One region of the Kineococcus sp. GCM10028916 genome, then DNA from elsewhere that is predicted to be linked to it. Evidence: riboswitches for the same ligand, from Rfam matches in the RefSeq annotation. Region 1 holds a riboswitch; each other region holds the start of a gene.
The links. Region 1 has a riboswitch for S-adenosylmethionine ahead of ACFQ46_RS09285 (aminotransferase class V-fold PLP-dependent enzyme). Riboswitches for the same ligand answer to the same signal wherever they lie in the genome.

Region 1 (4,075 bases):
ACCGCGTCGTCCTCCCAGGAGTCCCACAACCTCCGCACGGCCCCGACCACGTCGGTGAGTTCCGCCTGCGGGTCGTCGAGCACGGGGAGGTCCACCGTCCGGGCCACGGCGGGGGTGGACGTCGTCGCGATCCAGCCGGCGCGGCCGGCGCTGGAGTGGTCCAGCGACGCGATCTGCGCCGCCACGTGGAACGGTTCGGAGTAGGTGGTCGCGGCGACCGGTAGCAGACCGATCGTGTCGGTGGTCCCGGCGAGGAAGGCCGCCCGCTGCACCGCGTCCAGGTGCCCGCGGGGATTGCGGGGATCCGGCAGCGTGGAGTCCTCGAAGGTGAGTCCCGTGAGGCCCTGGGCCTGCGCGGTGACGGCGAACTCCTTCAGCCGCGCGGGGGAGAACACGGCGTCGGGGGAGACCCGGGAGCGACGCCAGGCCGCGGGGTGCCACCCGCCGCCGTCGACGTCGAGGAACACGTGGAAGGGGGTCGGCATGGAAATCTCCTGAGTGGTGGGTACGGCAGCCGTCGTCTGTGTCACAGTGCTCTCCACCGATCGACGAGGAGGCGACCATGCGTGACCGGGTACGAGAACTGTTGGCGCACTGGGTGTCGTCGATCGTGGCCGGACTGGCCATCGCGGGGCAGGGGCAGTGGGGGTACGCCTGGTCGCCGCTCGACGACGAGCCGGCCCCCGGCGAGCTGAGCTGGCCGCAGTTCGAGGGGGAGCTGCGCGCGCTCTTCGCCGAGGCCGAACGTGGCGGGATCGGCGACGGGTCCCGGCCCAGCAGCGAGCCGATGCCCTGACGTCCCGCCCCGTCGACCGGGGTGGATGTCGACCGGGGTGGATCAGGTCTGAGCCGGTTCGCCCACGGTCAGCCCCGCGGCCTTCCAGGCCGGGAACCCGCCGTCGACCTGCACGACGTCGGTGAAGCCGGCCGCCAGCAGTTCGGCGGTGACGGGGCCGGAGCCCGCGGGAGAACCGCAGATCACGACGATCTCCTGGTCCTTCCCGGTGAGTTCCGCCAGCGCGGTGTCGGAACCGAGGGCGAACTTCTCCGCCACCTCGGTCTTGGCCACGACGACGGCCTGCGGCAGGTCGCCGGCGGCGGCCCGCCCGGCGTCGCTGCGGACGTCGACGAACAGCGCACCGGCGGCGACGGCGCGTCCGGCGGTCTCGGCGTCGACGAGCGGTGCCTGGGGTGCTGCGGTGGTGTCGCTCACGTCGTGTCTCCTCGGTTCGTGCGGTCGGCCCCGGCGATCGCGCGAGGCCGTCGTCCCTGCGGGCTGAGGCGTCGGGGACGAGGTCACCCCAGGTCCGCGCCGGCGCCGGGCGCGGGCAGGAAGGACGCGGGTTCCGGGCGAGCGTCGGTCGTGGGACCCCAGTGCCCCTCGACGATCCCGTACTCGAGCTCCGGCCCGGCACCGACGAACTGCTCGACCGCGGCCAGCAGCCGTTCGACCTCGGCCGATCCCGTCCCGACCCCGGTGGAGACCCTCAGCCCGCCGTCGGCCAGACCGAGGGAGTCGGCGAACCGGTGGGCGCAGAACCGTCCGTCGCGCACACCGATCCCGTGCTCGGCCGAGAGGAAGGCCGCGACCTCGGAGACCGAGCGACCGGGGACGGTGAAGGTCACGACCCCCACGGCGTCGTCGGGGTGCGGGCGCACGACCTCGACGCCCGTCAGGGCCGTCAGCCCGCCGACGAGCCGTTCGCGCAACGCCTCCTCGTGCGCCTCGAGCGCTCCGGGGGCCAGCGTCGCGAGCGTGCTGCAGGCCTGGGCGAGGGCGACGGCGCCGAGCACGTTCGGGGAACCCGCCTCGTGGCGGTCGGGCCCGGTGGCCCACCGCACCGCGTCGTGGCGCACGTCGAGGGTGGCGCCCCCACCCGCGAGGTAGGGATCGGCGGCGTCGAGCCAGTCGCGACGACCGACGAGCGCGCCCGCCCCGTAGGGGGCGTAGAGCTTGTGCCCGGACAGCGCGATCCAGTCGATCCCGTCGCGACCGAGGTCCACCCTGCGGTGGGGGAGCAGCTGCGCCCCGTCGACGGCGATGCGGGCGCCGGCCGCGTGCGCGGCCCGGGCCAGCCGGCGCAGCGGCAGGACCTCACCGGTCACGTTGGAGGCACCGGCGACGGCCAGCAGCGCGTACCCGCCGCGGGCGAGCTCGGCCTCCAGCAGCGTCGCGGTCTCCTCCGCGTCCGACCCGCCGCGCAGGACCGTGGTCAGGGCTGAGCGCTGCCAGGACAACAGGTTCGCGTGGTGCTCGACGTCGGCCACCAGGACCCTGGAGCCCTGCGGGACGGCCCGGGCGAGCAGGTCGAGCGCGTCGGTCGTGCTCCGGGTGAAGACGACGACGTCGTCGGGGCGCGCCCCCAGGAAGGTCCCGACCTCGGCCCGGGCCTGCTCGAACAGGGCGGTGGAGACGCGCGAGAGGTACCCGGCGCCGCGGTGGACGCTGGCGTAGTGGGGGAGGACCTGGGCGACGCGGGTGGCGACCGAGACGAGGGCGGGCGCGCTCGCGGCGTTGTCCAGGTTCGCGTAGGTGGTCGACCCGCCCTGGGCGAGCGGGACGCGGGTGTCCCTGCCGACCACGGGCAGCAGCGGCGCGACGGGCGCCGGGCATCGGAGGGGGGAGAGGGTGCTGAGCGTCACGAGAGTCTCCTGGAGGAACTGGACCCTGCCGGGAGGACCGGGATCACCCCGGCGAGGTCCGCGCTTGCCGGCGCCACTGCGGCGTCGACCAGGTCGTCACCCGGGGCACCCCGCCGCGGAGGGAGGGTTGCCGGCCAGCGAGCCGGGGCTTGTCGCTGGCGCTCATGACCTGCGGTGAGGTTGCCACGTCGGACCCCGCTGAGCAAGATCGGCGTGTCGCGAACCCGTCGGAACTCCCTCCAGAACCCCACGTGTCGGGTGGTTCCCCCGTTCGGGGGAACCCCGGAACAGCACTTGTGGATCGCATCGACCCCGGTCTACATTCGGTGAACACCATCCAGAGCGGCCGAGAGTCCTGGCTCGACGACGCCGCAGCAACCCCCCGAGCCCGGGCGAGGGTGCTAAAGCCAGGCCGATGGAGTTCGTGATGCGCCCCACCGATGTCCCTGACGCGTACCCGGTTCCGGACCGGGGCCGGCCGCGATGACGCTGGCTCCCCTCGTCGCCGCCGCGACCGGGAGGCCCACCGTCAGTTTCGAACTCTTCCCGCCCCGTTCCGAGAACGGGCGGGAGTCGCTGTGGCGCAGGCTCTCCGATCTCCTCGACACGCACCCCGACTTCGTCTCGGTCACCTTCGGGGCGGCCGGCGCGACGAAGGGACCGAGTCGGGAGCTGCTGGCCCACGTCCTGGGTTCGACGGCCGTGCCGGCGATGGCCCACCTGACGTGCGTGGGGTCCTCGCGACGTGAGGTCGTGGAAATCGCCGGCGAGTTCCTCGACGCCGGCGTCCGCAACGTCCTCGCGCTGCGGGGCGACCCGCCGGTCGGGAGCACGGACTGGACCCCGCACCCCGACGGTCTGGCGACCGCGCGGGACCTGGTCGAACTGCTCCAGGTCGCCGACCGGCGGCGCTCCGCGCTGCGGGGCGGTCGCGTCCCCGTCGACGAGGGTCCCCTGACCCTCGCCGTGGCGGCCTTCCCCCGCGGTCGCGACGCGGAACTGGCGGCCCTGCGCGCCAAGCAGGACGCCGGTGCGCACTTCGCGATCTGCCAGGTGACGTTCTCGGCCGACGAGTACGCCACCTTCGTGCGCCGGGCGCGCGCCGCCGGGGTGAGCATCCCGCTGCTGCCGGGCATCGCCGTGACGGACGACGCCCGCCGGCTGCAGCGCATCGGCGACCTGGCCGGCGTCCCGGCCCCGGAGCAGCTGCTCGCGGCGCTCGACACCGACGACACCGCCCAGCGCCGCCGGGCGTCGACCGCGTTCTCGTCGGGACTCGCGGCGGGACTGCTCGACGCCGGTGCCCCCGGACTGCACCTCTACACGTTCAACGCGGCGGAACCCGCGCTCGACCTGCTCGACCACCTGAACCTGCCCCGATCCACCCAGAGCCGCATCGCTGCGGTAGGAGGTCCCACCCCGTGAGCACCGA
Region 2 (4,075 bases), on a different contig from region 1:
GACCTCCTGCCGCCAGGTGGTGAACGCCTCGCTCACGACCGCGTCGTCGGCCACCGCACCGGTGAAGGCGAGTTCCGGGTCCTCCTCGGTCCAGTAGAGCCGCGGGGTCTCGGGACGCTCGGCCAGGGTCCGGGGGAACCAGTCGCGTTCCACCTTGGCCAGGTGGCGGACGAGGCCGAGCAGGCTCAGTGAACTCGGCGGCACGGACCGGGTCGCGAGCTGCCCCGCGTCGAGGTCCTCGCACTTGCGCTCGATGACCTCGCGGTAGTGGCCGAGGTAGTCGAGCAACGTCGCCTTCTCACCCGTCGCGCTCACGCCGACCACTGTCGCGGACGCCAGCGGCGGGGACAACCCGTCACCCCCGGGCGCGTTTCACCTGACCCTCGACCAGCCCGAGCACGACGTCGGACGCCTTGCCCAGCACCGCGAGCAGGACGATGGCCAGCAGCATCTGGTCGGTCCGGCCGGTGTTCTGGCCGTTGGTCAGCTGGAACCCCAGGCCGATCGAGGAGGACAGGAGTTCCGCGGCCACCAGGAACAGCCAGCTCTGGGCCAACCCCAGCCGCAACCCCGACAGCAGGGCGGGAGCGGTCGCCGGCAGCAGCACCTCCCGGAACAGCCCGACCCCGCGGCGGCCGTAGGCGCGGCCCACCTCGACCAGGGCGGGGTCGAGGTGGGTGAGGGCGTTCAGCACCGTCGTGTAGACCGGGAAGAACGCCCCGATCGCGACGAGTGTGATCTTCGGCGTTTCCCCGAGCCCGATCCAGAGGCCCAGCAGGGGGACCCAGGCCAGCGACGGCACGGCCCGCAACGCGCCGAGCGTGGGCGCGAGGAGGTCGTGCACCACCCGGGAGGAACCGGTCAACCCACCGAGCACCACTCCCGCCACCGCGCCGACGGCGAAACCCTGCAGGACGCGCTGCACGCTGATCGCGATGTTCAGCTGCAACTGCCCCGTCGCCCACATCTGCCGGGCCGCGTTCAGCACGTCGACCGGCGGCGGCAGCTGGACGCGTTCGAAGACTCCCGCCCCGGTGGTGAGGAACCACGCGAGCAGCAGCAGCAGGGGAACGACCCAGCCCAGCCACCCGCGGTTCCGGGGACCCCGCGACCGCCGTGCCGGTGCGGGGCGTTCGGTGTCCAGCACGCTCACGAGACGGTGGCCTTCTCGGCGAAGTCGGGCACCAGCAACCCGTCGAGCGCCTCCGTCGCCGCGTCCGCCGAGGGGACGTCACCGGCGGAGGCCATCAGCGGGATGATCCCCGCCAGCACGGTGCGCTGGGCGTCGCCGGGGACGGAGTCGACGTCGAGCGTCGTGCGTTCCAGCACGCGGGCGGCGACCTCGGGGGTCAGCTGCGCCTGGGTCGCGTACAGCGTGGCGAGGTCGGCGGGGTTCGCGATGGCCCACGCGCGGGCGGTCGCGTACGCGTCGACGACCTGCTGCACCAGCTCGGGCGAGCTCTTGATGAAGGCCTCGCGGGCGTTCAGCATCCCGTAGGTGTTGAAGTCGACGTTGCGGTACAGCAGCTTCGACCCGGCGAGCAGTTCGGAGCCGGCCATGTTGGGGTCCAGCCCCGCCCACGCGTCGACGTCGCCGCGTTCCAGGGCGGCGCGACCGTCGGCGTGCTGCAGGTTGGTGATCGTGACGTCGCTCGCGGACAGGCCTGCCTGGTCCAGGGCCTGCTGCAGGAAGAAGTACGGGTCGGTGCCGGTGGTCGCGGCGATCTGCTTGCCGCGCAACCCGGCCACGTCGGTGATCGTGGAGTCCTTGCCGACGACGAGGGCCGTCCACTCCGGCTGGGAGAACACGTCGATCGTCTGGACCGGGGAACCGTTGGTGCGGGCCTGCAGCACGGCCGACCCGGCGGTGGAGGCGATGTCGAGGTTGTCGTTGCGCAGGAACTCGTTGGCCTTGTTGCTGCCCGCGGACTGCTCCCACTGCACGGTGAGGCCGGCGTTCTCGAGGATCTTCTGCTCGCGGACGACGAGGCTGAGCGGGTTGTAGAGCGCGTAGTCGAGGCGGACGGTCCCCCCGCCCGAGGCGCTCCCGGAACCGGTGGCGGGGGCGGGGGCACCCCCGCTGGAGGACTCGCCCTTGACGCAGCCGACGGCGGCGAGGGAGACCCCGCCCAGGGCCAGGCCGAGGGCGAGACGGCGGGTGGGCAGGTTCGAGGGCACGACGGACACGGTTCTCCTGGGGTTTCGCGGTGGTGGGGGGTTTGCGTCAGACGGTGCGGGGCACGCCGAGCAGGTCGAGCAGTTCGACCCGCAGTTCCGCGGTGGCGGCGTCACCGCGGTCGCGGGGGCGTCGGGCGGGGACGGCGAGGTCGCGGACGACCGTCGCGCCGGCCGTGTCCGGGGACGGCCCGAGGACCAGGACCCGGTCGGCCAGGTGCAGGGCCTCGTCGACGTCGTGGGTCACCAGCAGGACGGTGGCACCGGTCTCGCGCTGCACCTCGTCCAGCAGGTCCTGCATCTTCAGCCGGGTCAGGGCGTCGAGGGCCGCGAAGGGTTCGTCGAGCAGCAGCACCCCGGGCCGGCGGACCAGGGCCCGGGCCAGCGCCGTCCGCTGGGCCATCCCGCCGGAGACGCGACGCGGCCGGTGGCCGGCGAACTCGCCCAGCCCGACGACGTCCAGCCAGCGCAGGACCTCCGTCCGGCCCTCCGCCCGCGGGGTGCCGCGCGGCAGGCCGAAGGCGACGTTCCCGGCGAGGTCGCGCCACGGCAGCAGTCGCGGTTCCTGGAAGACGACGGCGGTGCGGGGGTGGACCCCGCGGACCTGCTCCCCGCCGACCTCGATCGAGCCGGTGGTGGGGGTGTCGAGCCCGGCGACCAGGCGCAGCAGCGTCGACTTCCCGCTGCCGGAGGCGCCGAGCAGGGCCACCGTGCGCCCGGCCTCGAGGGTGACGTCCAGCGGGGCGAGCACGTCGCGCTCGCCGAAGGTCCGACCGACCCCGCGCAGCCGGACGTCGGCGGCGTCCACGCGGGTGGGTTCGGTGCTCGGCGGGGACGTCACGGACACGGGTTCCTCCATCGGTCCTGGCGTGAGCACCACACCCCGCGGACGGGGAGGTTGCTGCGGCGTCGCGGAGCCAGGTCTCTCAGCCGCTCTGGATGGTGGATCCAGGGTAAGGCAAGTTGCGACGGCAACCACCCGCGACCGCACGAGGAGTGGCTGCCGTGCCGGGAGCGCCCCGGCCAGGCACGATGAACCGTGCCCGCCACCGTCCCGACCCTGGACCGTCTCCCACCCGTCACCGCCCCGGCCCTCTCGGGGCCGGTGATGATGCACCAGCACTGGGACGACCTCGCCTTCCTGCACTGGGCGGTCGACCCGGCGGTCGTCGCGCCGCACCTGCCGCCCGGGGTCCGCCCGGACGTCCTGGACGGGGTCACCTACGTGGGGCTCATCCCGTTCACGCTGCGCGGTGCCGGACCCGGGCGGGCTCCCGCGGTGCCGTACGCGGGGACGTTCCTGGAGACGAACGTGCGGCTCTACTCCGTGGACGACGAGGGCCGGCGCGGGGTCGTGTTCGCCAGCCTGGACGCGACCCGGCTCGCGGTGGTCCTCGGCGCGCAGACGGCGTTCGGGCTGCCGTACCGGTGGTCGCGGATGCGGCGGGCGGAACGGGTCCGTGACGGTGCGCGCGAGCTGGCCTGGACGTGCCGGACCCGCGCGGGCGTGCGCAGCCGGATCGCCGTCCGCCTCGGCACCGACCGGGTGGAGGACGAGGTCGCGGCGTTCGTGACCGCCCGGTTCGGGCTGCACGTCGCCCACCGCGGGCGCACCTGGTGGGTCGCGAACGAGCACGAGCCGTGGCCGTTGCGCAGTGCCGAGGTGCTCGTCCTCGACGACGGCCTGCGCGGGGCGGCGGGGTTCGACCTCGCCGGACCGCCCGACCACGTCTGCTTCGCGGAGCGGGTCACGACGCGGTTCGCGCTGCCGCGGGAACTCCCCGGCACCCGGACCCGTTGACCGGGGACAGACGCCTCCGGACACCCAGGAAGGAACGCCGCCGCCGTGCGCGACGACGCTCGATCGGACGACCCCCCGAGTACGAACCCGCCTGAACCT
Region 3 (4,075 bases), on a different contig from region 1:
GCGACGTCGAAGGCGTAGGCGTGCTCGGGGTAGCCGGCGTCGGTGCTGGTCCCCGTCGTGTTGCAGGGCTTCTCGAAGCCGCCCGCGGGCACCAGTGCGTCGATCGCTGCGGGGTTCGCGGCGTTCCCGCCGTTGTGGCCGGGGTCGAGCACGACGACGGGCGCAGGGGTGCTCGGCGAGGGGGCCGCCACCCGGACCTCGGCGCTCGCGGCGGGCGTCGGTGCGGGGGCCGGTGAGGCGGCGGGCGAGCACGCGGCCAGGAGCGCCGCGAGGGTGATCACGAGGAGTCCCGGTCCGCACCGCACGCACCCAGGGTGCCACGGGCGGGCTGGGTGGTCTTCCGCCACGGCGGTGCACGAGGTGAGCTTCCACCCCCGCGAGTGGGCGCAGCGTCAGGCGGGGACCGGGGTGGTCGCCGCGACGACGGCCTCGTCGAGTTCCGCGCCGAGGTCCAGGTCCTCGCCCGCGACGAGGCGGGCCTCGAGTTCGCGCACCTTCGGGATGACGAGCTCGCCGAACGCCTCGACCTCCTCCTTGACGTGCAGGAAGCCGAGCAGCAGCAGGTCCACCCCGACCAGGCGGTAGGCCAGGATGCGGCGAGCGACCTCGTCGGGCGTCCCGACGAGACCGGTGCGGAAACCGTCGTTGTACTGGACGAGGTCGCGGAACTCGCTGTCGGCCCACATGCCCTTGCCGTCCCTGGTGGAGTTCCCGGCCTCCTGGACGGCGGCGCCGAAACCTTCGACCTTGGTGCGGTCGGCCTTGGCGATGATCTCCTCGAGGACAGCCTCGGCCTCGTCCCGGGTGTCGCGGACGACGGCGAAACCGTTGAGCCCGAACCGCACCGAGCGGCCGTTGCCGGCGGCGAGGGCGCTGACCTCGCGCACCCCGGCGGCGGCGGCGGCGATCGACTTGCCGTTCATGAAGTACCAGTCGCTGACCCGGCCGGCCATCGCCTGCGCAGCCGTCGAGTTGCCACCCTGGAACAGTTCCGGCTGCACCTTGGGCTGCGGGCGGAACGTGATGTCCTCGGCGCTGAAGAACTCACCCTGCTGGCTGTAACCGTCCTCGGTCCACACCCCGCGCAGCAGGGCGATGAACTCCTCGGACTGGCGGTAGCGGTCGTCGTGCTCGTGCCAGGTGACCCCGAGCTGGGTCGCCTCGTTCTTGAACCAGCCGGAGACGACGTTCAGCGCGAGGCGGTTGTCGGTGAGTTCCTGGGTGGTCGCGGCGAACTTCGCGAGGACCCCGGGGTGCCAGAAGAAGGGGTGCACCGCGGCGATGACCTTGAGCTTCTGCGTCGCCAGCAGCAGGGCCAGCGAGAACGACGTCGACTCGTGCTGCGCGTCCGCCCCGTAGGAGGCGAGGTAGCGGACCTGGGTCAGGGCGTACTCGAAACCCACGCGTTCGGCGGCCTGGGCGACGGCGACGTTGTAGGCCGGGTCGTGGCTGGTGCGCTGCTCGATCGTGGAGACGACCAGACCGCCCGACACGTTCGGGACCCAGTAGGCGAACTTCAGCGGCTCGTTCACGGACATGGTGGTGCTCCTCCATCGGTCCTGGCGGTAGCACCCGGGCTCGGGTTGCTGCGGCGTCGTCGAGCCAGATCTCTCGGCCGCTCTGGATGGTCCTGCGAACTGTAACGCCTCGCCGGCGGCCCCGCAGCGACTCGGGCCGGCCCGGCACCGGAGGGGTCCGGCGCAAGCCGTTGCGCACGAACGATTTCGAAGCCGGGTGCGGATATCCGGTACCTTCCCGAACCGCTTGACGGACCCCGGTTCGACTGTCACTGTCGGATCAGGTCATGAGTACCAGCGCGAAGCCCCGGCTCGCTGGTCGGCAACCCTCCTTCCGTCGTGGGGTGCTCCGGGTGATGACCCGACCCGCGGGTGTCGCGGGTAAGGACGTTGAAGGAGACGCACGTGTCCCACCAGACCTGTCGACGCTGAGCGTCCGCACTCCCCGCTGAACACCCCGGGCCACCCCGTCCGGCGGTCCCCCCTGCGCCGGTCCGCCCGACGCTCCCCCGCCGCGCCCTCGCGCGCCCCACGCCGCCCTGGAGACGACGTGATCGAGCCATGATCGAGCTGAGACAGCTCACCAAGACCTACGGGAGCACCACCGTCCTGGACCGCCTCGACCTGCTCGTCCCCGCCGGCAGCATCACCGCCGTCGTCGGGCCGAGCGGGGCCGGCAAGAGCACCCTCGCCCAGTGCGTGACCCTGCTGACCCGGCCCACGTCGGGTTCCGTGCTCGTCGGCGGCCAGGACCTCACCCACCTCGGGGAGGGACGGCTGCGCGAAGCCCGTCGCCGCATCGGCACGATCTTCCAGTCCGACGGGCTGCAGACCCGGCGCACCGCCGCCCAGAACGTCGAACTCCCGTTGCGCTACCTCGGGGTCGTCCCCCGCGAGCGGCGCGCCCGGGTCGCCGAACTGCTGGAACGGGTGGGCCTGGCCGACCTGGCCGGCCGCTACCCGCACGAACTCTCCGGCGGTCAGCGCCAGCGCGTCGGGATCGCCCGCGCCCTGGCCCTGCGCCCGAGCGTCCTGCTCTCCGACGAGGCGACCTCCGGGCTGGACCCGCGCTCGACGGCCTCGATCGTGGCCTTGCTGCGCGAACTGCGCGACGACCTGGGGCTGTCCATCCTGTTCATCACCCACGAGATGGACACGGTCGTCGAGGTCGCGGACTCCGTGGCCCGCCTCGAGCAGGGCCGCATCGTCGAGTCGGCGCCCCTGCTGGACGTCCTGCGCGACCCGGGGTCGCCGGTCGGGGCGGCGCTGCTGCCCCGGCGGGCCGTCGCCACCGATCCCCGGCTCGTCACCTGGACGGTGCACTACCGCGGTGACGACGTGCCGGCGGACTGGCTGACCAGCACGGCCCGCGAACTCGGCCACGACCTCGCCCTGCTCGGCGCCTCCGTGAGTGCCGTCACGGGACGGACCGTCGGGCACGCCACCCTCGGGGTCCCGGCCTCGCTCGACCCCGCGCTGCTGATCGCCGCCCTCGAGCGACGAGGGCTGCACGCCCGCGCCGCCGAAGTGCCCTCGACCCTGGAGCTGGTCCCGTGAGCCCCGCCGCCCTCCCGCTGGCCTCGAACCTGGACACGCCCCTGCCGGAGATACCGGCGCTGGTCCTGCCCGCCCTCGGCGACACCCTGCTGATGGTCGGCATCGTCATGGCCCTGGTCGTGCTGCTCGGGCTCCCGCTGGGGGTCCTGCTGCACAACCTCGCACCGGACGGGTTGCTGGAGAACCGCCCGGCCCACCGCGTCCTCGGCTGGGTGGTCAGCACCGGGCGCTCGTTGCCGTTCCTCGTGCTGATGGCGGCGCTCGTGCCGTTCACCCGGTTCGTCACGGGCACGAACATCGGCATCCGGGCGGCCGTCGTGCCGATGGTCCTGGCCGGCACGGCGTTCTTCGCCCGCATCGTGGAGAACTCGCTGCGCTCGGTGCCCCCGTCGGTGGTCGCCGTCGCGAAGGCCTCGGGCGCCTCTCCGCTGCAGGTCATCACGAGCGTGCAACTGTCCGAGGCGCTGCCCTCGATCATCGGCGGCCTCACCATCAACACCATCGCGATGATCGAGTACTCGGCCATCGCCGGGACGATCGGCGCCCCCGGGGTCGGCTACCTCGCCATCACCTACGGGTACCAGCGCTTCGACCACGCCGTGATGATCGCGACCATCGTCGTCCTCGTCGCCCTGGTCGCCTCCGTGCAACTCCTCGGCGACGCCCTGGCCCGCCTCGCGGACCCGCGGACCCGTCGCCGCAGCGACACCCCCACGAACTCCCCCACCGCAGACCTGGAGAACTCCCTTGTCCACTGAGACCCGCCCCGACGCCAAGCCCGCCGACGACCACGGTTTCGAGGTCCGCCGCCGACGCCTGTGGCCGTTCGTGGCCGGCGGTGCCGTCGTCCTGCTCGGAATCGCCGCCGCGGTCGTCGTGCCCCGTCTCGGCGGTGAGGACACCGCCAACACCCAGGCCGGTGCCACCCTCTACGTCGCGACCGCCGAGGGCAACGCCCGCGAAGAGGCCCTCATCGACTACATCGCGAAGGACGTCGCCCC

Region 2: linked by a shared signal. The riboswitch ahead of ACFQ46_RS05545 (ABC transporter ATP-binding protein) and the one ahead of ACFQ46_RS09285 (aminotransferase class V-fold PLP-dependent enzyme) in region 1 are both predicted to bind S-adenosylmethionine.
Region 3: linked by a shared signal. The riboswitch ahead of sfnG (dimethylsulfone monooxygenase SfnG) and the one ahead of ACFQ46_RS09285 (aminotransferase class V-fold PLP-dependent enzyme) in region 1 are both predicted to bind S-adenosylmethionine.

Annotation. Positions count from the first base shown of each region.
Region 1 covers NZ_JBHTFM010000006.1:445,867-449,941, reverse strand. Annotated here, with positions in the region: gene ACFQ46_RS09300 (LLM class flavin-dependent oxidoreductase) at 1-485, opposite strand, end outside; gene ACFQ46_RS09295 (hypothetical protein) at 563-796, shown strand; gene ACFQ46_RS09290 (rhodanese-like domain-containing protein) at 839-1,213, opposite strand; gene ACFQ46_RS09285 (aminotransferase class V-fold PLP-dependent enzyme) at 1,297-2,643, opposite strand; SAM riboswitch class IV at 2,699-2,813, opposite strand; SAM riboswitch class I at 2,974-3,065, shown strand; gene ACFQ46_RS09280 (methylenetetrahydrofolate reductase) at 3,127-4,068, shown strand; gene metE (5-methyltetrahydropteroyltriglutamate--homocysteine S-methyltransferase) at 4,065-4,075, shown strand, end outside.
Region 2 covers NZ_JBHTFM010000003.1:626,506-630,580, forward strand. Annotated here, with positions in the region: gene ACFQ46_RS05530 (DinB family protein) at 1-315, opposite strand, end outside; gene ACFQ46_RS05535 (ABC transporter permease) at 356-1,153, opposite strand; gene ACFQ46_RS05540 (aliphatic sulfonate ABC transporter substrate-binding protein) at 1,150-2,178, opposite strand; gene ACFQ46_RS05545 (ABC transporter ATP-binding protein) at 2,225-3,034, opposite strand; SAM riboswitch class I at 3,028-3,121, opposite strand; gene ACFQ46_RS05550 (YqjF family protein) at 3,215-3,976, shown strand.
Region 3 covers NZ_JBHTFM010000008.1:41,311-45,385, reverse strand. Annotated here, with positions in the region: gene ACFQ46_RS09555 (N-acetylmuramoyl-L-alanine amidase) at 1-281, opposite strand, end outside; gene sfnG (dimethylsulfone monooxygenase SfnG) at 393-1,538, opposite strand; SAM riboswitch class I at 1,548-1,631, opposite strand; SAM riboswitch class IV at 1,801-1,911, shown strand; gene ACFQ46_RS09545 (methionine ABC transporter ATP-binding protein) at 2,079-3,074, shown strand; gene ACFQ46_RS09540 (methionine ABC transporter permease) at 3,071-3,832, shown strand; gene ACFQ46_RS09535 (MetQ/NlpA family ABC transporter substrate-binding protein) at 3,822-4,075, shown strand, end outside.